Regions from separate parts of the Streptomyces sp. NPDC001530 genome, predicted to be linked through region 2. Evidence: riboswitches for the same ligand, from Rfam matches in the RefSeq annotation. Region 2 holds a riboswitch; each other region holds the start of a gene.
The links. A riboswitch is a leader RNA that binds a small molecule or an ion and turns the genes downstream of it on or off. The one in region 2 is predicted to bind cobalamin.

Region 1 (5,782 bases), on a different contig from region 2:
CACCGAGCGGCTTGCCCGAGTCGAGCGCGAGGGTGAGGAGGCGGCCGGAGTCGGCGTTGACCGCGAGGTCCTCCATCGGGCCGTGGCCGCCGGGGTAGAAGACCGCCGCGTAGTCGTCCAGGTCCACCTCCTCCAGCTTGATCGGCTGCTGGAGCTCGGCGATCGACGCGAGGGCGTTCGCGATCCGGTCGGCGCCCTCCTGGCCGCCGTTCACCTCGGGCGCCAGGCTTCCCTTGTCCGCCGTCGGTACGACGCCGCCCGGCGTGGCGACGACGACCTCGTGGCCCGCGGCCTTGAACGCCTCGTACGGGGCGACGGCCTCCTCGGCCCAGAAGCCGGTCGGGTGCCGGGTGCCGTCGGCGAGCGTCCAGTAGTCGACGCCGGTCATCACGAAAAGGATCTTCGACATGGTACGTGTCTCCGAGAGTGCGGGCCCTGACGGACCGGGGGGGGTTTGGCCATACGGCGTCGTACGTCGTCGTACGTCGTCCTACGCCCTGACGCTCTGCGCTCAGATCGTCAGGGCGGCGATGTCCTCGACGGTATGCGGGTCCGCCATAGGTGACCAATAGGGAAGCCTTTTGCAGGCATAGGGCATCCAATGACCCCTCCGGGAATACGGCACGGGACCAAGGAGCGGTACCGAGGCGCGGAACTATCGCGCCACGGCGGCGCGCTGCTCCAGGATGCGCAGGGCCCGCTCGGCCCAACGGATGTTCTGCTGCTCGAAGGCGCGTCCCCCCATCAGCGTGAGATACGGGCCGACGCGCTCGGCCCCGGCCAGGTACTCGTCCTCGGTGCGCCCGTCGAGGAGCCGGGCGCGGATCCGGTCGTAGTGGGCGAGTTTGCCGCGAGCCCACTCCAGCCGTTCGGTGATCGCCGCCCGTACGGCCTCGTCGTTGCCCTCGTCGAGGGCATAGACCTTGACCATCAGCTCGTCCCGGATGGCCGTGGGCTTCGACGGCTCGGCCGTGAACGCGCGCAGTGCGCCACGGCCCGCCTCGGTCAGCGAGAACACCCGTTTGTTCGGCCGGCGCTCCTGCTGGACGAGCCGGGCCTCGATGAGCCCCTCGGACTCCATGCGGTCGAGCTCCCGGTACAGCTGCTGCGGGGTCGCCATCCAGAAGTTGGCCACCGACGCGTCGAACCCCTTGGCCAGGTCGTACCCCGACGCCTCACCCTCCAGAAGCGCGGCCAGGACCGCGTTGCGCAATGCCATGGCCCAAGGCTAGACGTCGCACACCCCCGCGACTAATCTGATCCGCACCTATTCAATTAGTTGAGTATGAAGGGCAGGCGTGATGCATTCCTTCCGCAAGGCCGTGGAGGCAGGAGACCTCGCCGCGATCGAGGAGATGCTGGCCGACGACGTCGTGTTCACCAGCCCCGTCGTCTTCAAGCCCTACCCGGGCAAGGCGATCACGGCGGCCATCCTGCGCGGCGTCTCGCGTGTCTTCAGCGACTTCCGGTACGTACGCGAAATCGCCGGTGCCGACGGCCGCGACCACGCGCTGGTCTTCCAGGCGAAGGTGGGCGACAAGGAGATCACCGGCTGCGACTTCCTGCACTTCGACGAGGACGGCAGGATCGACGACCTCATGGTCATGGTCCGCCCGCTGTCGGCGGCCCAGGCACTCTCCGCGGCGATGGGCGCGCAGTTCGAGCAGATCTCGCGGGAGGCGGCGGAAGCGTGATGGCCGTCGCCCGCACCGGGTGGCCGGGGTGTGAGGTTCGGGGTTTGACACGATTCCCCCCGGTTACCCGCGCGTTGTGACATCAACAACTTCCCAGCAGGAGCTCTTCCGGTTCCTGGAGGACCGCTTCGTCTGCGCCCAGGCCTGTACCGAATGCGCCCGGGCGTGCGCGCTGCGCGCGAGCCTCATGGATCCCGACGGGCCGAAGGAACAGCATCTCGTACGCCGCAAGGGCGTCTTGTGCGCGGAAGTGTGCGACGCGACCTGCCTCGTACTGTCCGAGCAGCTTCATCTGGACGAGAACGGCATCCGCGCACAGGTGGAGTGGTGCCGCGCCATCTGTCTGGAGTGCGCGCAGGTCTTCGACGGGTACGCGGGCGCGGAGGACGGAGCGAAGGCGTGCCGTGCCTGCGCGCAGGCGTGCACGGATTTCCTCGCCACCCTGGGCTCGGGTTCGTAGCCACCTCGGCCCAGGGCGGGACGCGGGTCAGGCCGGCTCGCCGAGCGGGCGTCCGGCGCGCACGTTCCAGCGACCTGCGCGGCCGCTGAACTCGGTGGCGGTCAGGGGCGGCACGTCGACGCGCCAGAAGGCCGCCTCCGGTGCGCCCAACACCCGTACCACCAGGGCCCGTACGACCTCGGGCTCCACCACCGCGACCGTCCGGCCCGAGAGGTGCGAGGCGGTGTCCAGCCACCCCGCCACGCGGTCGCAGAACGCCCGCACCGACTCCCCCTCGTGCGGCGCGGACCCGGGATCGGCCAGCCATCGAGCCACCGCCTCCGGCTCCTTCGCGCTCACCTCCGCCAGGGTCGCCCCGCGCCAGTGACCCACGTCCAGACCGGCCAACTCCGCCACGTCCAGGGCGCTTTCGAGGCCGAGCGCGCCCGCGGTCTCGCGGCATCGCACGGTGGGGGAGACCCACAGCCGTTCCGCGACCGGCACCGCACCCGCTGCCGCGCGCGCGAGCCGCACCCCCGCGGCATCCACCGGACATCCGTCGTCGAAGCGGGCCTCGCGCAGCGCCTCGCTGATCGCCGCTGAGATGAAGATCACTCGGCTCGTCATCCATCCACTTTCGTGAGTTCTCGTCTGCGAAAAACCTTGTGCGGTACGGGAACCGGTGGCGTCCCCGGGGCAAGGGGCGCACGGTGTGGCGCTCCGTGCGCCCTTGGCCGGATCCCGGCTTCGCGGTACGGTCGCGTCGAAATCGACGACGGTTCGGCGGAAGTCCGGTGGAAATCCGGCACGGTCGCGCCACTGTAAACCCAGCACGAGCCACTCCCGCCAGGGGCGGCGAAGGCTGGGCAAGTCAGACCCGCGGCCGTCGTCCTGTGCACCACCGAGATGGGACGCGAGTTCCCCAGGAGGTTCTGCCCCATGGCGCAGTCCGTCGCTCAGCCGACCGCCACCCCCACCGCCGTTCCGGCCAAGCTGCCGATCGGCGCGATCGCCCCCTGGGCGGTCTTCTTCGGCATCCTGATGCTGGTCCTGCTCTACTTCGTCGGCGCCGAACAGGGCGCCACCTCCCTCGTGTCCGGCGAGAACGTCCACGAGTGGGTCCACGACGCCCGCCACCTGCTCGGCTTCCCGTGCCACTGACTGGCGACGAGGAAACGTACGAGCTCATGAACTCAGCAACTGTCAGAAACCTTCTGGTGCGTGGCATGCTCGCGGGTCTCGCCGCGGGCCTGCTCGCCCTGGTCGCCGCCTACTTCCTGGGGGAGCCGCGGGTCGACTCGGCGATCTCCTACGAAGAGGCGCACTCCCACGAGCACGGCATGGAAGCCGTCTCCCGCACGATGCAGTCCACCGGCGGTCTGGCCACCGGTGTGCTCGTCTACGGGGTCGCGTTCGGCGGTATCGCCGCCCTCGCGTACTGCTTCGCGCTCGGCAGGATCGGCCGCTTCGGACCGCGGGCGAGCGCGCTGCTGCTGTCGGCCGCGGGCCTGCTCGCGGTCTACGTCGTGCCGTTCCTGAAGTATCCGGCCAACCCGCCGTCCGTCGGCGACCCCGACACCATCGGCAAGCGCACCACCCTGTACTTCCTGATGATGGTCCTCAGCGTGCTGCTGGCCGTCGCGACCGTGATCCTGGGCAAGCGCCTCGCGCCGCGCCTGGGCAACTGGAACGCCACGATCGCGGCGGGCGCGTTCTTCGGCCTCGCGATCGGCCTCGCGTACGCGTTCCTGCCGGCGGTGAACGAGGTCCCGAAGGACTTCTCCGCCACCCTGCTCTGGCAGTTCCGCCTCGCGGCCCTCGCCATCCAGCTGACCCTGTGGACCGCCTTCGGGCTCGTCTTCGGGTTCCTGGCGGAGCGGGTGCTGGCTCCGCGGCCGGCCACCGGGCGGAAGAAGGAGGTCGCCGCCGAGGCGACTCCCGTCGCCCACTGAGCGGATGAAGAGGGGCGGTCCCGGTCGGCCGGGACCGCCCCTCTCGCATGTCGTCGGCATTCCCAATTACTGAAACACGTTCTACGGTGTGCGCCGTCAGGTCGGCCTTGGGAGCCAGGAGGCGCCGTGCATCTCGAATACACGCCGGAGCAGCAGCGGTTGCGCACCGAACTGCGTGGCTACTTCGCCCAGTTGGTGCCGGACAAGGCCTACGCCCTCCCCCATGGCCCTCAAGGCATGGGAGGTGCCCCCATCGCAGACCCGGCCGCGCAGAAGCGCTTCTACCGCGACACCATCCGCCGCCTCGGCACCGACGGCTGGCTCGGCGTGGGCTGGCCCAAGGAGTACGGCGGGCGCGGGCTGAGCCCCGTGGAGCAGTTCATCTTCTTCGACGAGGCGGCCCAAGCGGGGGTCCCGCTCCCGCTGATGGCCCTGAACACCGTCGGCCCGACGATCATGCAGTTCGGCACGGAGGAGCAGAAGGCGTACTTCCTGCCGAAGATCCTCTCCGGCGAGATCGACTTCGCGATCGGCTACAGCGAGCCCGACGCCGGCACGGACCTGGCCGCGCTCAAGACGAAAGCCGTACGGGAGGGCGACGAGGCCACCGGCCACTACACGGTCAACGGGCAGAAGATCTGGACGACCAACGGCGACACCGCCGACTGGGTGTGGCTCGCCGTCCGCACCGACCCGGACGCCCCGCCGCACAAGGGCATCACCATGCTCCTGGTGCCGACCTCCGACCCCGGCTACTCCTGCACGATCATCAACACCCTCGCCTCGCACGACACCACCGCGAGCTACTACGAGAACATCCGCGTCCCCGTCTCGCGCCGGGTCGGCGAGGAGAACAAGGGCTGGCGGCTGATCACCAACCAGCTCAACCACGAACGCGTCACGCTCGCCGCCCACGGCACCATGGCGATCCGCGCCCTGCACGACGTCCAGCGCTGGGCCATGGAGACCAAGCTCGCCGACGGCCGCCGCGTCATCGACCTCCCCTGGGTGCGCCGCCGCCTGGCCCAGACCCACACCAGGCTCGACGCCATGAAACTGCTCAACTGGCAGATGGTGAACGCCGTCCAGGAAGGCACCCTCACCCCGCAGGACGCCTCCGCCGTCAAGGTGTACGGCTCCGAGGCGCGGCGCGAGGCGTACGCCTGGCTGATGGAGATCGTCGGCGCCCCGGGCGTCCTCAAGGAGGGCTCCGCGGGCGCAGTGCTCCACGGCGAGCTGGAACGCGGCTACCGATCGGCGGTGATCTTCACATTCGGCGGCGGAAACAACGAGATTCAGCGCGAAATCATCTCCTGGATCGGTCTGGGGATGCCGCGGGTCCGGCGTTAGCCTGCTGGTGTGGAGGCCTTTCAGAGGGGTGACCCGGGGATCTTCGGCCCTGCCTCGGTGACCTGGCAGATGCACGGCGACCCCATGATGTGGGTCGCCGGAATCCGTGCGCTCTACCTCCAGGCCCTGCATCCGCGCACGGTGCGCGGCGTCATGCAGAACTCGGACTTCCGGCGCGACGCCTGGGGGCGGCTGATGCGTACCGCGAACTTCGTGGGGACGACGACGTACGGCACCTGCGAAGCCGCCGAGAAGGCGGGCGCCCGGGTGCGGAAGATCCACGGCATGCTCAAGGCCAGCGACCCGGACACGGGGGAGCGGTACCCGATCGACGAACCCGAGCTGCT
Region 2 (5,782 bases):
ATGCCGTGCGTCCTCCGCGGCATCAATCGCGGCCAGGTGCTCGTTCAGCTCAACGCATGCGTATGTCCACGGATGCTCGGCGTCACGGATGCTCAGGGGAACAGCGTGCGTCACAGCCTGAATCCCAATAGCTCCGTGTTGCGGTCACGGGCACGGCCCGCCCAGCCCTCCTGGACGCCGGCCGCCATGCCCTCGGCCAGGCCGGGCGCGTTGTACGCCAGCTCCCGGTACAGGGAGGCGAGACCCACCGCCGACAGGTCGTCGAAGTCGGGGGCGGTGCGGTGCGGGGCGGCCGACTCGATGAGGGTGGTGAAGAGGGAGAGCGTGCCGTCCCCGTTGTCGGCGAGTTCGAACAGGCGGGCGTGGTGCGGATAGTCCACGTGGGAGGCGGTGTTGACCTCCCAGAAGGAGCGGGCGGGCGTCGCGTGCGCGTGCGGGGTGATCCGGTTGACGTGGCTGTGGCCGTTGATCCACGCGACCACGTTCGGGAACCGGCTCAGCAGGGCGATGATCTCCGCTCCGTCGTGACGCGGCTCGTCCGTGCGGGCCGCGTCGGGACGTCGGGTCATGCTCGGACTGTGGTGGTGGCTGAACACCAGGAGATGGGCGTCGTGGGCACCGGGATTGCGCACGAGGCGGCCGTCCGCGTCGTAGGACCGGGAACTGTGCGCGGCCAGCGTCCGTTCCAGCCAGCGGAGTTGGTCGGTGTCGAGCGAACCCTCGTAGTGGCCGCTGCGGTACGTCGTGTCGATGCTGATGCCGATGACGTTCTCGGCGACCTGGAAGGTGTAGTACATCCGCTCGCCGTCCAGATGATTCTGCGTGTAGCCGTGTCCGACCGGGCCGGCCCCGGCATGGGCGGGGTCGAGATGCGCGGCCAGATAGTCGTGCGGGGTGCACAGCCGGCGTCGCTCGTCGGCCGTCACGGTCCGGGCCGAGGCGGCGTGCCTGCTCAGGATCGCCTTGAGCACCTCGCTCTTGGGGTCGTCGCCCGTGCGCATCGCGTTCGCGTAGGCGGCGGCGTCCGCGCCCGGGACCGACAGCAGCTTGCGGGAGCCGGCGGCGACGTCGTTCAGCGCGGGTGAGAGACAACCGCCGGGCAGCGCGTCGTGGTTGCCGACCGTGGAGTACCACGGGATGCCGAGCCCCGGGCTGGTCACCGGCCGGGTCGCGGCGTCGAGGAAGCCGGGGATCAGGGGCAGCCCGCGCCGCTTGTCCAGGTCGCGCAGGGCCGCGTCGTCCGGGTGCCAGTACAGGGGCAGCCCGGAGTTCTGGACCCCCTCGTACGCCGTTGGGTCACCGGTGTCGGGTGTGATCCGGCCGCCGCTCATCAGCGTGAGGAACCACTCCAGCTCGATCACGGAGTTGTTGTCGAAGTTGTCGCCCGTCGTCATCACGAACGCGGGCGGCAGACCGGTGTGCGGGCCCCCGCCGAGCGCGTTCACCTGCTCCACCAGCGCGACCGCGCCCGCCACGGTCAGCGCCTCCTGCGGACGCCACGCGGTGGCCGTGCGCGACCGCAGGAACTCCGTACGCAGCGGGTTCTGTACGTCGGTGAGGTGCAGGTCGGTGAACTGGACGAAGCAGGCCAGCGGGGTACGCCGGTCGTCGCGGCCGCTGCGAGGAGGGGCGAGTTCTCCCCGTACGGTCAGGGGCCAGCCGGGCCCCGAGACCAGTCGCCGGAAGGCGCCGGGGTGCGCGGCACCGCCGAGGCGGGCGGTCGTCTCCAGGGTGGTCGTCGCGTACGGTGCCGGCCGCCTGATGGTGCGGGCCGGCTGTCGGGCGACATCCCGTACGGCGGGGGACCGGCGCTGACGCGGCAGGAACGCCCCCGCCGTCCCGGATGCCCCGGCTGCCACGGCGGCGCCGGAGGTCAGCAGAAATCGACGGCGGTTGATGGTGGACGCTGGTTCGGTCCCGGCCATGGGGCAGCCCTCCGGTGCCTCCGAGTGACTCACTGAGCGGAACCACTCATTCAGGGCTCGGGGGCCCATGCGTGGCGCTGCCATGAACGCCGCGTGATGGCTTGCCGAAGCCAGTCGAACCCATGTACGTGGCCCCCTCTGTGAGGCCATGGACGCGGGTCAGGGAATCCGGTGCGAATCCGGAGCTGACGCGCAGCGGTGAGGGTGACGGGCGGGCATCGGCCACTGGACCCATGGAGTCCGGGAAGGCGCTTCGTCCGGGTGACCCCGAGTCCGAGACCTGCCGGCGGCTTCCATGGTCGTACGACGGCGGGGAAGCACCGTACGACCGGGCTCCGCGCTTGAGCCCTCGACGACTGGGGAACTCTCCGTGCCGTTCGCACCCCTGGCCCGCCATGCCGCCCTGCTCACCTCGGGCGCGCTGCTCCTGACCGGCTGCGGATCCGGCCCGTCCGCCGCGAGGTGCTCACCGAGGAGCTGATCGCGAAGGTGTACGGGGTATGGGCCGCCCTCACGCCTTCCGGGCCCGAAGACGGCCCGTACGTACGGTACTTGGGGACGGTGGGCTGAGCCTGCCGTAGGCAGATCCGCGCGGTCGCCGTGTCCTCCCCGGGTGCGGGTCCAGGGACCGATCCGCAGATCTTGAAACACGTACACATGTCCGGAATGGGCCCCACCTCCCTGCGCCCGGCCTCCGGCCCGCCTACGCTCACCTCGTGCTCCGTATCATCGACGCCCGAACGGGCGAGCCCACCGACGTCGCCCGCGCCCGCCGCAGCCTGGTCCGCGTCCACGCACGCGCGTCCGGGTTCGACACCACGAGCCTGCGGGTGCTCCTCGTCGCCGACCTCCTCGTACGGGCCCTGGAACTCGGCGGCACACCCGTCTGGGCGACCTTGAGTGCCGCGGCGGACCCGGCGGAACTCCGGGCGGGTGCCGCGGCGCTCGGAATCCGGCCGTTCGAGGACCACCGCGACGCCGCGACGGGCCCGGGCGAGGCGCAGACCATCGACGTACTCACCCAGGAGGCGGAGGGTGCGGCGACGGGCGGAGTGTGCGTCGCGGTCGCGCCGGTGGAACCCGCAAGCGGTCCCGTGGACGCCATCGTCCTGCGGCTGGCCCTGCTGGCGCACCGCAGGGACGAGCCGCTGCGGCTCGACGCGGGCACCCTGGGGGACGCCGACGACACACTCACGCGCTGGCGCGCCGCGGTCGCGGCCTGGGCGACCCAGCCGTCCCGGCCCGTCCCCGAGGACGTACGCCAACGGCTGCGCGCCGCCTGGGAGGACGACCTGGACGTACCTGGCGTCCTGCGCGTCCTGCGCTGGGTGGAGACCTCCGACGTGCCGGACGGCGCCCGCTTCGAGACGTACGCCTACGCGGACCGTCTCCTCGGGCTCGAACTCACCCGAGAGATCGGGGCGTCGCTGTGATGGCGCGCGCCGGAGCCGGCCCGCTGCGCAGACTGGTCGTCCTGAGGCACGCCAAGTCCGCCTGGCCCGACGGCGTGGCCGACCACGAGCGGCCCCTCGCGCCGCGCGGCCGCCGCGACGCCCCGGCGGCCGGGCGCGCGCTCGCCGGGGCCGACTGCCTGCCCGACCTGGCGCTGTGCTCCACCGCGGTACGCGCCCGGCAGACCTGGGAGCTGGCCGCGGCCCAGTGGGGCACCCCGCCGCCCGTACGGCTCGACCGGCGGCTGTACGGCGCGGACGTACCGGAGTTGCTGGAGGCGGTGCGCGAAGTCCCGGACCAGGTACGGACGTTGCTGCTGATCGGGCACAATCCGGGCCTGGAGGAGCTGGTCCTCGAACTGGCCGGGGACGGCCTGGACGACGCGCTGGAGGACGTACGGACGAAGTTCCCGACCTCGGCCGTCGCGATCCTCGCCTGGCACGGCACCAGCTGGCGGGAACTCGCCCCCGGCACGGCCCTGTTGACGGACATGATCGTGCCGAGGGGCAAGAAGTCCTGACCTACCGAGCCGAGCGGAAGGAAGCCCCGGCCCTCAGCCGACGTGGACCCGGGGCCTGCGCTCCGGGTCGGGCTCGGCGCGGCGGAGCACCTCGCGGGTGACCGGGGCGACCTCGCCGTCACCGAAGACGAGGAAGCGGACGAGGTGGCTCAGCGGGTTGCCCTCGGTCCAGTTGAAGTAGGCGTTCGGGACCTGGCCGGTGCGCTCGCGCAGCTGCATGAGCACGGCGGCGATGGTGTTGGGCACGGTCGCGCCCTGCACCCGCAGCCTGCGCACCCCGTGTTTCTCGTCGCCGTGCACCGCCAGGTCGGCCGTGAAGTCCGAGGAGTCGGTCACGAAGACCTCCAGGAACAGCACGGGACGGCCGTCGGGGATGTGGGTGCGCTCGCGCTGGCTGTACTCCTTGGCGCGGTACTCTCGGGTGCTGTGCTCCTGCGGCTCGTTGGCGATCAGCTGCAGGGGCCCGCTCGCCGCGGCTTCGTCGATGAACCGTGCCGCCGCCTCGTCGAACGTGACCTCGGCGGCGCGCAGTTCGAAGGCGCGGCGCACCCGCGACGCGAACGAGGTGCACAGGATGGCGACGATGAAGATCAATGCGATCTTGAGACCGTCGGGTCGCTCGATGACATTCGTGACCAGCGTGTACGCGAACACCGCGCTGATCGTGCCGAAGCCGATCGCGGCGCCCCGCCGGCCCCGCTGGTGCACGGCGACCGTCGAGGCGAAGGACGCGGAGAGCATCAGGACCAGCACACCGGTCGCGTACGCGCCGCTCTGGTCGTCGACGTTCGCGTTGAACCACAGCGTGATGAAGACCGCGGCCGCCATGAAGACCAGGACCAGCGGGCGCACGGCGCGGGTCCACTCCGGGGCCATGCCGTAGCGCGGCAGATAGCGCGGTACGAGGTTGAGCAGCCCGGCGAGCGCGGAGGCGCCCGCGAACCAGAGGATCGCGATGGTCGAGAGGTCGTAGACCGTGCCGAAGGCCTCGCCCAGGTGCTCGTGCGCGAGAAACGCGAGAGCGCGCCCGTTCGCCGAGCCGCCGCTCTTGAACTCGTCCTGGGGGATCAGGATCGTCGTCGCCAGGCTGGACAGCAGCAGGAAGCCGCTCATGATCACGGCGGCCGTGGTGAGCAGCTTGCGGGTGTCACGGATCCGGCCCGTCGGCTTCGCGTACGTGTCCGTCGGATCGCCCTTGACCTGCGGCATCACCGCCACACCCGTCTCGAAGCCGGACATGCCGAGCGCCAGCTTGGGGAAGACGAGGAGCGCCACACCGATCATCGCGAGCGGCGAGGAGTGCTCGGCCGTCATCGCGTCGGTCCAGTCGCCGATCTTGACCGGATGGCTCAGCACCTCCCAGGCGGAGACGGCCAGAACGACGACATTGAGGGTGAGATAGGTCGCCACGAGCGCCACGGCGATGCCGATGGCCTCCTTGAAGCCCTTCAGGAAGACCGCACCCAGGGCGGCGACCAGCAGGAGGGTGATCCAGACGTTCCCGCCGTGCATCCAGTGCGGAGCGAAAGGATTCTCCACCACGTGCGCGGAGGCGTCCGCAGCCGACAGGGTGATCGTGATCAGGAAGTCGGTGGCGGCGAAGCCGAGCAGTACGAGAACGAAGATCTTCCCCGCCCACCAGGGCAGCAGCCGCTCCAGCATCGCGATCGAGCCCTCGCCGTGCGGGCTCTCGTGCGCGACCCGGCGGTAGACCGGCAGCGCGCCGAGCAGGGTCAGCGCGATCAGCACGAGCGTCGCGAGAGGGGACAGCAGTCCTGCCGCGAGTGCGGCGATGCCCGGCTGATAGCCGAGCGTGGAGAAGTAGTCCACGCCGGTGAGGCACATGACCCGCCACCACTTGTGGCCCTGGTGTTCGGCGTCCGGG
Region 3 (5,782 bases), on a different contig from region 2:
CGATCAGCTGAGCTTCAAGACGCTGCAGACCTACTCGGACGGCAATGTCGTCCGCTGGATCGAGGAGACGCCGAAGGGCGGCGAGGAGCCGGAGAACCCGGCGCCGGTGCTCACGCTGACCGCCAAGGCCGCGGGGGAGGACTCTTCCGACGACTCTTCCGGGAAGTCCTCCCCCGCGGCCTCGTCGTCGGGCTCGGGGTCGGCTGCCAAGAACTCGGCCGCGAGCGACAAGAGCAGTGACTCAACCGCTCGTGGTCTGGGCATCGCGGGCCTGGTCGTGGGCGTCCTCGGCCTGGTCGCGGCCGGATTCGCCCTCGCGCGCGGCCGCGGCGCCCGCTCCTAGCCGCTGTTCGGCTGCCGCCCCGCCGGTCTCCACTTCCGTCGGCGAGGCGGCAGCCCACCGCTGCTCGACCTTGGCCAGCCGCCAGTACGCGATGGCCGCGGCCCAGACGACCACGAACAGGCCGACGATGATGTACCCGACGTTGTCCAGATCGAGCCCCGCGATCCAGCCGGTCACGTCGTCGCGCAAATCGAGCTTCTCGTGCAGGACGTCCACCAGCTCGATCGTGCCGATGAAGAAGGCCACCGCGATGGACAGACCGGTGATGGTGAGGTTGTAGAAGACCTTGCGCACGGGGTTGGAGAAAGCCCACTGGTAGGCGAAGTTCATGAACGTGCCGTCCAGCGTGTCGAACAGGCTCATCCCCGCCGCGAACAGCAGCGGCAGGCACAGGATCGCGTACCAGGGCAGCCCGGCCGCCGCGCCGCTGCCCGCCATCACCATCAGCGTGACCTCGGTGGCGGTGTCGAAGCCGAGCCCGAAGAGGAAGCCCAGCGGGAACATCTGCCCGGGTCGCGTGATGGACTTCGTGAAGCGGCCGAGGATGCGGTTCATGAACCCCCGGGAATCCAGGTGCTGTTCGAGCTCCGCCTCGTCGTACGTACCCGCGCGCATCGCCCGGAAGACCCGCAGGATGCCGATCAGCGCGACGAGGTTGAGGGCGGCGATGAGGTAGAGGAAGGACCCGGAGACCGTCGTGCCCATGACTCCGAGTACCTGGTGCGTACGGGAGTCCTCGTTCATGATCCGCCCGGCCAGCTGGGTGCCGCCGGCGATGAGCGCGGCGAGCACGACCACCACGCTGGAGTGGCCGAGCGCGAACCAGAAGCCCACCGACACCGGCCGCTTGCCGTCGGCCATCAGTTTGCGCGTGGTGTTGTCGATCGCGGCGATGTGGTCCGCGTCGAAGGCGTGCCGCATGCCCAGGGTGTAGGCGGTCACGCCCAGGCCGATGCCGAAGGCCTTGGATCCGACCTCGTAGTGCTCCGGCACGACGAGCAGGAACAGGATGCCGAACGCGATGACATGCAGCGCGGCGATCACGGCCAGGAGTACGGCGGTTCGGACGGTGTCCTCGCGCCGCCAGCGGAACCCGGTGGCGGGTGGGGACGACTGCGTGGGCAGGCTCATGCGGTCACGCTCCAGCACCTCGTGGATCAGTTCGTGAGATGCCGTGGCCGGTCTCCTGGCATGGGGGTCCCCCCTGCTCGAGCGAAGCCGAGAGCTTGGGGGAAGGGTCGACGTGCCCGCCCCTGCCTTCCCGGCCTAGCGGCCAGTGGCGCCACCCGACGGCGGCACGGGACGGGAACTCCCCGATCACAGTGGCGAGGGCCGCTCCGGTCTGGGCCCCTGAGGGGCCGTCACCGGTCTTCCCGAGCACCACGGCCCGCTCACCGTATGGGTGGCGGGGGTCCCCTGCAAAGCTGCACAGCTGCGCAGGTATGGAAGATCACATACGCCGCCGGTGCGACGGTGCTCCGGAGTGTCCGGCGGCCGCCTGCGAAGATGACCCCCATGCACCTCGTCCCCGCCGAGCGCCCCGACCGCCGGACCATCGACGGCCACCGGGTCTGCGACGCCGTTGCCGCCATCGGTGAGCCCGGGCACGTACGCACCTGGGCCGACCGCTTCTCCCTCCTCGCCGACCCGCGTCGCCTCGCCCTTCTCCTGGCCCTGCACCGGGCCGGTCCCCTCGCCGTCTCCGACCTCGCCATCGCGACCGGCATGAACGACCCCGCCGTGTCCCAGGCTCTGCGGCTGCTCCGCACCGCCGGGGTGGTCGAGGGCGACAAGGACGGGCGGGTCGTGCGCTACCGGGTGACCGACGGCCCGACCGCCGAACTTCTCGAACACTGCGTGTCCGACGCGGGCTGAGCCGTCCCTGGCTGACGGGTCGGATGGGACCCGGAAGGCGTGAAGGGCACGGAAAGGGTGCGGCCCCGGACGCCTGGGGGCGGGCCGGGGCCGCGGGCTCACGGAGTCACCGTGCTGCGGTCACTCACTGTTGAGTTGCCAAGGTGCCGTGTTGTTCAGTCCTGCGCCGACGCCTTCTTCTTGCGGACGAAGAGCACCGCCGCGCCGCCGATCACCACGAGGGCGATGGCGATGCCCGCGATGATCGGGGTCGCGCTGGAGCCGCCGGTCTCGGCGAGGTCGGTGCCTCCGGTGGAGGTGCCGCCCACCGTCGCCGGGCTCGGCTCACTGACCGTCTGGGTGGTGATGTCCTTCGCGCCGCCCTGGGTCTTGCAGTCGAGCACGCCCTTGAAGCGCTTCGTGAAGCCGTTCGGACCGTTGATCGTGAAGTCGTACGCCTGGTCCTCTTGCAGCGGGATGGTCACCGTCTGGGACTTGCCCGCCTCGATGGTGTGCTGGATCCCCATCAGCTCGAAGGTGAACGCCTCGTCGCCCTCGTTGGCCGCCGTGATGTCCACGCCGCCCTCGGCGCAGTTCTTCTCCGCGGACAGGGCCGGTATCGCGCCCTCCTCCGCCCAGTTCGCGGTCGCCGTCGCGGACACCGTCGACTCGCTGGAACCCGCGAGGATCTGCGTCTGGCTGCGGGTCTCCGAGGTGAAGGCGCGGCCGACCGGCACGGTGGTGGACGCCTGCACGGTCAGCGAGGCCGAACCGTCCGCCGTGTCCTTCGGCACGTCGAAGTAGAGCCGGCCGCCATCGACCGCGGAGGTGATCGCCTTGCCGTTCTTGTCGACGATCTTCACCCCGCCGGCGGTGGCGTCCGAGGGCGGCGTCACTGTCACGCTGTCCGCGTTCGTGTGCACCGTGACCGGGCCGAGCTTCTCGCCGGCGTGACCGGAGACCGCGGCCGGGTCGAGGGTCAGCGAGGCCTTGGGCTCCGCCAGGTTCCGCGCGCTCTTCTGCAGATAGTCCGCGAGCTTCTCCGCCTGCGGGTCCACCGCGTCCACGTCGGCGCCGTCCGAGTACCGCCAGATGGCCACCTGAGTGCCGGCTGCCGCGTCCTGCTCGGTGAGGCTGCCGACGCCGGCTTTCTTGGCGAGCGCCGCGAGGTCGTTCACCTGCGGGTAGGAGTTCTGCAGGATCCAGCGGATCTTGCCCGCGTCCTTGTTGCCGCTGAGCGACGTGCCGCTCCAGGGGGTCTCCTGGTACTTGGCGTCCCGCTGCGTCGGGTTGTGGATGTCGATGCAGTAGGTCTGCAGCGTGCCGCCGTTGTCGACGGACATCTCGAACAACCCCGCGGACACCCACGAGTCCTCGCCGTTGTCATGGATGACCGCGGACCCGTACGTCTTCAGGTCACCTATGGTGGCGGTCGCACCACCCAGGCTCTGCGGGGTCTCGTCGGCGACGGCCGTACCGGCGGCGGCGATCGCCCCCGCGGCGACGAGCCCTGACACCAACGTCGCGGCGGCGAGGCGGGTGGCCCCTCGCCTGCGCGCGGACAACGCAGAGAACGAAGAAAACACAGAATTCCCCTTCGCGCAGGACCCGTTGACATGGGGGGACGGTCCCGCCAGCAGAATCAGAAGCCCCGAGAGCTATGCCCGGCATCCTAAAGATCCGGCGCACCACGTTCCCCAGTCATCCCATCGGATAACCGATCCGACTCGGAATCGTTATCGCGTACACAGCTGTGAGCTGGGCTTATCGACAAATCCATGGGGACCGTTCGGAACGCATTTGTCGATAAGCCGCAGTTCGGTCAGGTCGCGAGCGATCCTGACATCACGTCACTCCAGCGGGCTCGGGCTGCTGTTGGGACGCCGCTTCGGGTTGAGTCTGTGGCTCCGTTTCCCAACTGGGCTCCGGCTGCGGTGTCGGAGCCGGTCCCGTGTCCCCCTTGGACGCCCGTCGAAAGGCGGACGTGCCCCGCGAGAGGTCGTGTCCGATCGCCGCCGCCTCGACGTCGGCCGAGGTCCAGCTCTGGCCGTCGCGTGTTTCCGTGCGTACCTTCAGCCGCCCCTGCACGACCACCGGATCGCCCACTGACAGGGACGCCCCCGCGTTCGTCGCGAGAGCCCTCCTGGCCCACACCGTGAAGAAGTTGGTGTGTCCGTCGGTCCACTCGCTCTTCTCGCGATCCCAATAGCGCGACGTCACCGCCAGCCGAAACCTCGTCGACGCTCCCGTCGACAGCTCGCGGTACACCGGCTGCGTCGCGACGTTCCCCACCACGCACACCATCGTCTCGTTCATCGCGAACCCCTCTCCCGTACGAATCCGTCCGACGCGGCGATCGCATGCGCTGCGATCGCCGCGAGTTCAGACTGCCTTCGCCGGGCCGAGCCCGCTGAGCACTGTGGGCTACCGGCTGGTTGTGGAAAACCGCGTCACCCGACAGGGTGCGGCCGTACAGCTTCGGCGGAGCCCGCCGCACAGCTTCGACGGAGTTAGCCGACCGGCGCGGACGCCGCCCGCGTGACCCGCCCGTACTGCTCCCGCACCTCCCGGTAGCGCAGCAGCTCCGCGGCCACGGGATCCAGTACGCGGGCCCTCCCGCACCCGGCGGCGGCCTCGCGCAGCCGACGTTCCGCTTCGAGCCCGTAGCGCCGGGCCGGCCCGCGCGCCGCCATCCTGCTGCTCCACTCGACGGCCGGACCGCCGATGATGCCCGCCACCATCAGCAGCACCGGCACTCCGAGGTTCGGCGACATGACCCCGATGATCTGCCCCACCAGCCAGAGCCCGCCGATGACTTGGAGGATCGTCATGGAGGCCTGTGCCAGCACGGCGACCGGCCACCAGCCGGGCCGCGGCGGACGCCCCACCGGGGTCACGGCGCGTGCCGCCATCTCGTCCAGCGCCTCGGGCAGCCCCTGCGCCCCGCGTACGGCCGCCTCGCGCACGGCCTGCGCCCAGGGCGCGGGGAGCCCGTACACCGCCCGGTCCACGACCGTCCGTACGGCCTGCTCGACGCGCTGGCGTGCCGTGGCCTCCTCGTCCGCGGGGGCCCGTACGAGCAGCCGGCCGGTCGGGGGTTCGCGCCGGAGCTGGAACCAGCGCCACAGCCGTAGCCAGGGTGTCCCGCAGGCGCGGTTGGCGTTGCGGCGCCAGGCGCGCTCGGCCGCCTCGCCGGCCGCGACGGCACCCACCGCGTCCGCGAGCCGGGCCGCGAACTCGTCGCGCGCCTCCTCGCTGAGCCCGACCCGCCGCCCGGTCGCGTAGACGGGCCGCAGCCGCGCGGCGGCCACGTCCACGTCGGCGGAGATCCGGCGCGCGGCGGCGCCGCGCTCGGCCACGAACTGCCCCAGCGACTCGCGCAGTTCGCCGACGCCGTCCCCGGTGAGTGCGGACAGCGCGAGCACGGTCGCGCCCGGTTCGCCGTACTCGCCGAGCGCGATCCCGTCCTCGTCGAGCAGCCGCCGCAGATCGTCGAGGACCTGGTCGGCGGCCTCTCCGGGCAACCGGTCCACCTGGTTGAGGACGACGAACATGACCTCCGCGTGCCCGGCCATGGGCCGCAGA
Region 4 (5,782 bases), on a different contig from region 2:
GCCGCAGCCGCGACGTCATCCGCCGCAACACCACGATCCTTCCCCTGTACTCCCTGATGCTGGGCCTGCTCGCCCTGCTCGGCTTCATGGCGATCGCGGCCGGCGTGAAGGTCACGAACGGCCAACTCGCGATCCCGCAGCTCTTCGAGACCATGTTCCCGGACTGGTTCGCGGGCGTGGCCTTCGCGGCCATCGGCATCGGAGCACTCGTCCCCGCCGCCATCATGTCCATCGCGGCGGCGAACCTCTTCACGCGCAACATCTACAAGGACTTCATCAAGCCCGACGCGACCCCGCAGCAGGAGACCAAGGTCTCCAAGCTGGTCTCGCTCCTGGTGAAGGTGGGCGCGCTGGTCTTCGTCCTCACCATGGACAAAACAGTCGCGATCAACTTCCAGCTCCTCGGCGGCATCTGGATCCTCCAGACCTTCCCGGCCCTGGTCGGCGGCCTGTTCACCCGCTGGTTCCACCGCTGGGCGCTCCTCGCGGGCTGGGCCGTCGGCATGCTCTACGGCACGTTCGCCGCGTACGGGGTCGCCTCCCCGACGCAGAAGCACTTCGGCGGCAGCGCGAAGGAGATCCCCGGGATCGGGGAGATCGGCTACATCGGCCTGACGGCGTTCGTGCTGAACCTGGCGGTGACCGTCGTCCTCACCTTCGCCCTCCGGGCGTTCAAGGCCCCCGACGGCGTCGACGAGACGTCCCCGGCGGACTACACGGCCGACGCGGGCGACCCGGGGGTCGAGGTGGAGCTTCCGCCGGCCACGGCCGGCGCGGCTCACTAGGCACCCGGCGCCGGGTAGGGGCGGGTGGGTTTTTCGCCCCCTCCGCCCCTACCCGTCCCGTATCTGGGGGCTCCGCCCCCAGACCCCCGTATCGGCTTGAACGGCCTCGTCCTCAAACGCCGGACGGGCTGAAGAACGGACGCACCCGCGGCCGCTCACCGGCGTAAGGGGACGTGCCGGAACGTCCGCCCGCAGCGGATGGCGCGTCACCGCCGGGCCCCTTCCAACCCGACCGATTCCGCGCCAGACCGAGGACGGATGCTCCGGCACGGCCCCGACCCACCACCGGGCCGCACGCGCGGACGCCACAAGACGGGGTCCCCGGACAAATATCCGGCGGCCCGTCGCCGTGCCCGTCAGGCACACTCCCCCGCATGGACATCGCAATCAGGCGGGCGCAGCCCGCAGAGTACGACACCGTCGGCGAGATCACCGCACAGGCCTACCTCGGAGACGGCCTGCTCGACTTCGGCGAGAGCGACGAGTACCTGGGAGAGCTGCGGGACGTGGCCAAGCGGGCCGCCTCGGCCGACGTACTCGTCGCGGTGGCCCAGGACCGCGTACTCGGCGGCGTCACCTTCGTACCGCAAGGCGGCTCCATGGCCGACATAGCCCGCCCCGGCGAGGCCGAGATCCGCATGCTCGCGGTCTCACTCGAGGCCCGCGGCAGAGGCGCAGGCGAAGCCCTGGTCCGCGCCTGCGTGGACCGCGCACGCGCCACGGACGGCTGCGTCCGCATCGTCCTCTCCACCCAGCGCACCATGCACGCAGCCCACCGCATCTACGAACGCCTCGGCTTCACCCGCACCCCCGACCGCGACTGGAACCCCATCCCGGACATCGACGACATCCTGCTGCTCACCTACGAGTTGACGCTCCGACACACTGCGTAAGCAGACTCCATAGGCACCCCCAACGCCCACACGACACAACATGTGGGGGCGCTCCCGCAACCCGACACAAGATGTATGCTCATGCTCGCTGTCGCCGCAGGGGAATCCGGTGCGAATCCGGAACTGTCCCGCAACGGTGTACTTGTGCGTGTTCGCGTACCCGCCTGCACGTACTCGTTTCAGTCCGAGGACCTGTCGACAGCGCGCCCGGCCACCCGGCCCGGGCGCCGACGACGTCCGGGCCTCGTGGAATGGGCCGGTGGACGCACGCGTACCCGCAACCGGTGTCCGCGCGCCCCGCTGCCCTCCTCAAGGCCCCGTGCCGAGCGAGGGAGAGCCCCACGTGACCATCGCGCCAGCCGATCCGGCGACAGCTTCCGCTTCCGTGCAGCAGGCCCCGGTGGAGACGGACGGTCCCGGTACCGCGCTGCTGCGGACCCTGACCGACCTCACCGCCGACCTCCCCGACGCCGACCCCGGCCGGGTCGCCGCCGCCGCGCTGCGCGGCCGGTCCGCCCGCGCGGACGAGACGGAGCTGCGCGAGCTGGCCACGGAGGCGGCAGCGGGCCTCATCTCCGAGGACCCGGCGTACTCGCGGCTGGCCGCCCGGCTGCTGACGATCAGTATCGCGGCGGAGGCCGCCTCGCAGGGCGTCACGTCCTTCTCCGAGTCCATCGCCGTCGGCCACCGCGAGGGCCTCATCGCCGACCGCACGGCCGAGTTCGTACGCCTGCACACGGCCCGCCTGAACGACCTCATCGACGTCGCCGCGGACGACCGCTTCGGCTACTTCGGCCTGCGCACCCTGCACAGCCGCTATCTGCTCCGGCACCCGATCACCCGCAAGGTCATCGAGACCCCCCAGCACTTCATGCTGCGGGTGGCGTCCGGTCTCGCCGAGGACGACACGACCCGTTCCGTAGACGAAGTGGCCGCGCTCTACCGGCTCATGAGCCGCCTCGACTACCTCCCCTCCTCCCCCACGCTCTTCAACTCCGGTACGCGGCACCCGCAGATGTCGTCCTGCTACCTCCTCGACTCCCCACTGGACGAGCTGGACTCCCTCTACGACCGCTACCACCAGGTGGCGCGCCTGTCGAAGCACGCGGGCGGCATCGGCCTGTCGTACTCCCGTATCCGCTCGCGCGGCTCGCTGATCCGCGGCACGAACGGGCACTCCAACGGCATCGTCCCGTTCCTGAAGACCCTCGACGCCTCGGTCGCGGCCGTGAACCAGGGCGGCCGGCGCAAGGGCGCGGCCGCCGTCTACCTGGAGACCTGGCACTCCGACATCGAGGAGTTCCTGGAGCTGCGCGACAACACCGGTGAGGACGCCCGCCGTACGCACAACCTGAACCTCGCGCACTGGATCCCGGACGAGTTCATGCGCCGGGTGAACGCGGACGGCGTCTGGTCCCTCTTCTCCCCCTCCGACGTACCCGAGCTGGTCGACCTGTGGGGCGAGGAGTTCGACGCCGCGTACCGCAAGGCGGAGGAGGCGCGTCTCGCCAAGAAGACCATCCCGGCCCGCGACCTGTACGGCCGCATGATGCGCACCCTCGCGCAGACCGGCAACGGCTGGATGACGTTCAAGGACGCCGCCAACCGCACCGCCAACCAGACGGCCGAGCCGGGCCATGTGGTGCACTCCTCGAACCTGTGCACCGAGATCCTGGAGGTCACGGACGACGGGGAGACGGCGGTCTGCAACCTGGGGTCGGTGAACCTCGGCGCATTCGTCATCGGCGACGACATCGACTGGGAGCGGCTGGACGAGACGGTCCGCACGGCCGTCACCTTCCTCGACCGCGTCGTCGACATCAACTTCTACCCGACCGAGCAGGCGGGCCGCTCGAACGCCAAGTGGCGCCCGGTGGGCCTCGGCGCGATGGGCCTCCAGGACGTCTTCTTCAAGCTCCGCCTGCCCTTCGACTCGGCCGAGGCCAAGGCCTTGTCCACCCGTATCGCCGAGCGCATCATGCTCGCCGCGTACGAGGCCTCCGCCGACCTCGCCGAGCGGGGCGGCCCGCTGCCGGCCTGGGAGAAGACCCGTACGGCCCGGGGCGTGCTGCACCCCGACCACTTCGACGTCGAGCTGACCTGGCCGGAGCGCTGGGCGGCCCTGCGGGAGCGTATCGCCGCGGTGGGCATGCGCAACTCGCTCCTCCTCGCGATCGCGCCCACCGCCACCATCGCCTCCATCGCGGGCGTGTACGAGTGCATCGAGCCGCAGGTGTCGAACCTCTTCAAGCGCGAGACGCTCTCCGGCGAGTTCCTCCAGGTCAACTCGTACCTGGTGAACGAGCTGAAGGAGCTGGGCGTCTGGGACGCCCGTACCCGCGAGGCGCTGCGCGACTCGAACGGCTCGGTGCAGAACTTCGCCTGGATCCCCGAGGACGTACGGGCGTTGTACCGCACGGCGTGGGAGATCCCGCAGCGCGGCCTCATCGACATGGCAGCCGCCCGCACCCCGTTCCTGGACCAGGCCCAGTCCCTGAACCTCTTCCTGGAGACGCCGACCATCGGCAAGCTCTCCTCGATGTACGCGTACGCCTGGAAGTCGGGCCTGAAGACGACGTACTACCTGCGCTCCCGCCCGGCGACCCGCATCGCCCGCGCGGCCCAGGCGCAGACCCCCATCCCCGTACAGGCGACTCCCGACGAAGACGCCGTCGCCTGCTCCCTTGAGAACCCCGAGTCCTGCGAGGCCTGCCAGTAATGACCGCCCACCCGTCGCCCGACCACCACCCCTCAACGACGGCGCTGCGCGCCGACACCTCCTCCTCGGAGAAGACCGAGAAGAACCTTCTCGACCCGGGCTTCGAACTCACCCTCCGCCCCATGCGCTACCCGGACTTCTACGAGCGCTACCGGGACGCCATCAAGAACACCTGGACCGTCGAGGAGGTCGACCTCCACTCGGACGTCGCCGACCTCGCGAAGCTGACGCCCGCCGAGCAGCACCTGATCGGCCGTCTGGTCGCGTTCTTCGCGACGGGCGACTCGATCGTGGCGAACAACCTGGTGCTGACGCTGTACAAGCACATCAACTCCCCCGAGGCGCGGCTGTATCTCTCCCGCCAGCTCTTCGAGGAGGCTGTGCACGTCCAGTTCTACCTCACCCTGCTGGACACCTACCTCCCCGACCCGGAGGACCGCGCCGCCGCGTTCGCCGCCGTCGAGAACATCCCCTCCATCCGCGAGAAGGCCGGGTTCTGCTTCAAGTGGATGGACTCGGTGGAGAAGCTGGACCGCCTGGAGAGCCAGGCCGACCGCCGCCGCTTCCTGCTCAACCTCATCTGCTTCGCCGCGTGCATCGAGGGGCTCTTCTTCTACGGGGCCTTCGCGTACGTCTACTGGTTCCGCAGCCGGGGTCTGCTGCACGGCCTGGCGACCGGTACCAACTGGGTGTTCCGCGACGAGACGATGCACATGTCCTTCGCGTTCGAGGTCGTCGACACGGTCCGCAAGGAGGAGCCGGAGCTCTTCGACGACCAGCTGCAGCAGCAGGTGACGGACATGCTGCGGGAGGCCGTCGAGGCCGAGCTGCAGTTCGCGCGCGACCTGTGCGGTGACGGTCTGCCGGGCATGAACACCGACTCGATGCGGCAGTACCTGGAGTGCGTCGCCGACCAGCGCCTCCAGCGGCTGGGCTTCGCGCCGGTGTACGGCTCCGAGAACCCCTTCTCCTTCATGGAGCTCCAGGGTGTCCAGGAGCTGACCAACTTCTTCGAACGGCGCCCGTCCGCGTACCAGGTCGCGGTCGAGGGCACGGTCGATCTCGACGAGGACTTCTAGGAGTTCGAGCACTTCTGACGCCGCGTCACCCATGACGTACGGATGATGCCGGGCCGCGAGCGCGCGGCCCGGCATCATCGCGTCTCACCCATGGAGCGTCCATGGGCCGTCCATGGACCACCTATGGGTCGGCAAAGTCCTTCTGGCACAGCTGTTCCCACGCCTTCGGCCCCGGCTACGTTCGGGCCGTCCTGACAAGTCGCGCACAGCGGCATGACAGGGGTCTATTTGGCATGCCCACGACACTTCCCAGCCTTCGTGCTACGCGCGTCACGGGCCTGCCACGCAACGCCGAGAACCCCACTC

Region 1: linked by a shared signal. The riboswitch ahead of ACFY0T_RS28885 (CbtB-domain containing protein) and the one ahead of ACFY0T_RS22130 (hypothetical protein) in region 2 are both predicted to bind cobalamin.
Region 3: linked by a shared signal. The riboswitch ahead of ACFY0T_RS15420 (HoxN/HupN/NixA family nickel/cobalt transporter) and the one ahead of ACFY0T_RS22130 (hypothetical protein) in region 2 are both predicted to bind cobalamin.
Region 4: linked by a shared signal. The riboswitch ahead of ACFY0T_RS40205 (ribonucleoside-diphosphate reductase subunit alpha) and the one ahead of ACFY0T_RS22130 (hypothetical protein) in region 2 are both predicted to bind cobalamin.

Annotation. Positions count from the first base shown of each region.
Region 1 is NZ_JBIAVS010000014.1:228,909-234,690, reverse strand. Features, by position in the region: gene ACFY0T_RS28910 (type 1 glutamine amidotransferase domain-containing protein) at 1-409, opposite strand, end outside; gene ACFY0T_RS28905 (PadR family transcriptional regulator) at 656-1,219, opposite strand; gene ACFY0T_RS28900 (nuclear transport factor 2 family protein) at 1,302-1,694, shown strand; gene ACFY0T_RS28895 (ferredoxin) at 1,771-2,154, shown strand; gene ACFY0T_RS28890 (histidine phosphatase family protein) at 2,182-2,760, opposite strand; cobalamin riboswitch at 2,875-3,033, shown strand; gene ACFY0T_RS28885 (CbtB-domain containing protein) at 3,073-3,294, shown strand; gene ACFY0T_RS28880 (CbtA family protein) at 3,321-4,085, shown strand; gene ACFY0T_RS28875 (acyl-CoA dehydrogenase family protein) at 4,212-5,435, shown strand; gene ACFY0T_RS28870 (oxygenase MpaB family protein) at 5,505-5,782, shown strand, end outside.
Region 2 is NZ_JBIAVS010000010.1:242,186-247,967, reverse strand. Features, by position in the region: gene ACFY0T_RS22135 (TIGR03767 family metallophosphoesterase) at 111-1,925, opposite strand; cobalamin riboswitch at 2,038-2,229, shown strand; gene ACFY0T_RS22130 (hypothetical protein) at 2,642-3,358, shown strand; gene ACFY0T_RS22125 (SixA phosphatase family protein) at 3,355-3,897, shown strand; gene ACFY0T_RS22120 (amino acid transporter) at 3,931-5,782, opposite strand, start outside.
Region 3 is NZ_JBIAVS010000007.1:68,997-74,778, reverse strand. Features, by position in the region: gene ACFY0T_RS15425 (YcnI family protein) at 1-343, shown strand, start outside; gene ACFY0T_RS15420 (HoxN/HupN/NixA family nickel/cobalt transporter) at 242-1,474, opposite strand; cobalamin riboswitch at 1,502-1,743, opposite strand; gene ACFY0T_RS15415 (winged helix-turn-helix domain-containing protein) at 1,859-2,218, shown strand; gene ACFY0T_RS15410 (Cys-Gln thioester bond-forming surface protein) at 2,374-3,783, opposite strand; gene ACFY0T_RS15405 (single-stranded DNA-binding protein) at 4,043-4,513, opposite strand; gene ACFY0T_RS15400 (GTPase) at 4,708-5,782, opposite strand, start outside.
Region 4 is NZ_JBIAVS010000025.1:65,473-71,254, forward strand. Features, by position in the region: gene mctP (monocarboxylate uptake permease MctP) at 1-785, shown strand, start outside; gene ACFY0T_RS40200 (GNAT family N-acetyltransferase) at 1,160-1,678, shown strand; cobalamin riboswitch at 1,744-1,916, shown strand; gene ACFY0T_RS40205 (ribonucleoside-diphosphate reductase subunit alpha) at 2,022-4,397, shown strand; gene ACFY0T_RS40210 (ribonucleotide-diphosphate reductase subunit beta) at 4,520-5,476, shown strand.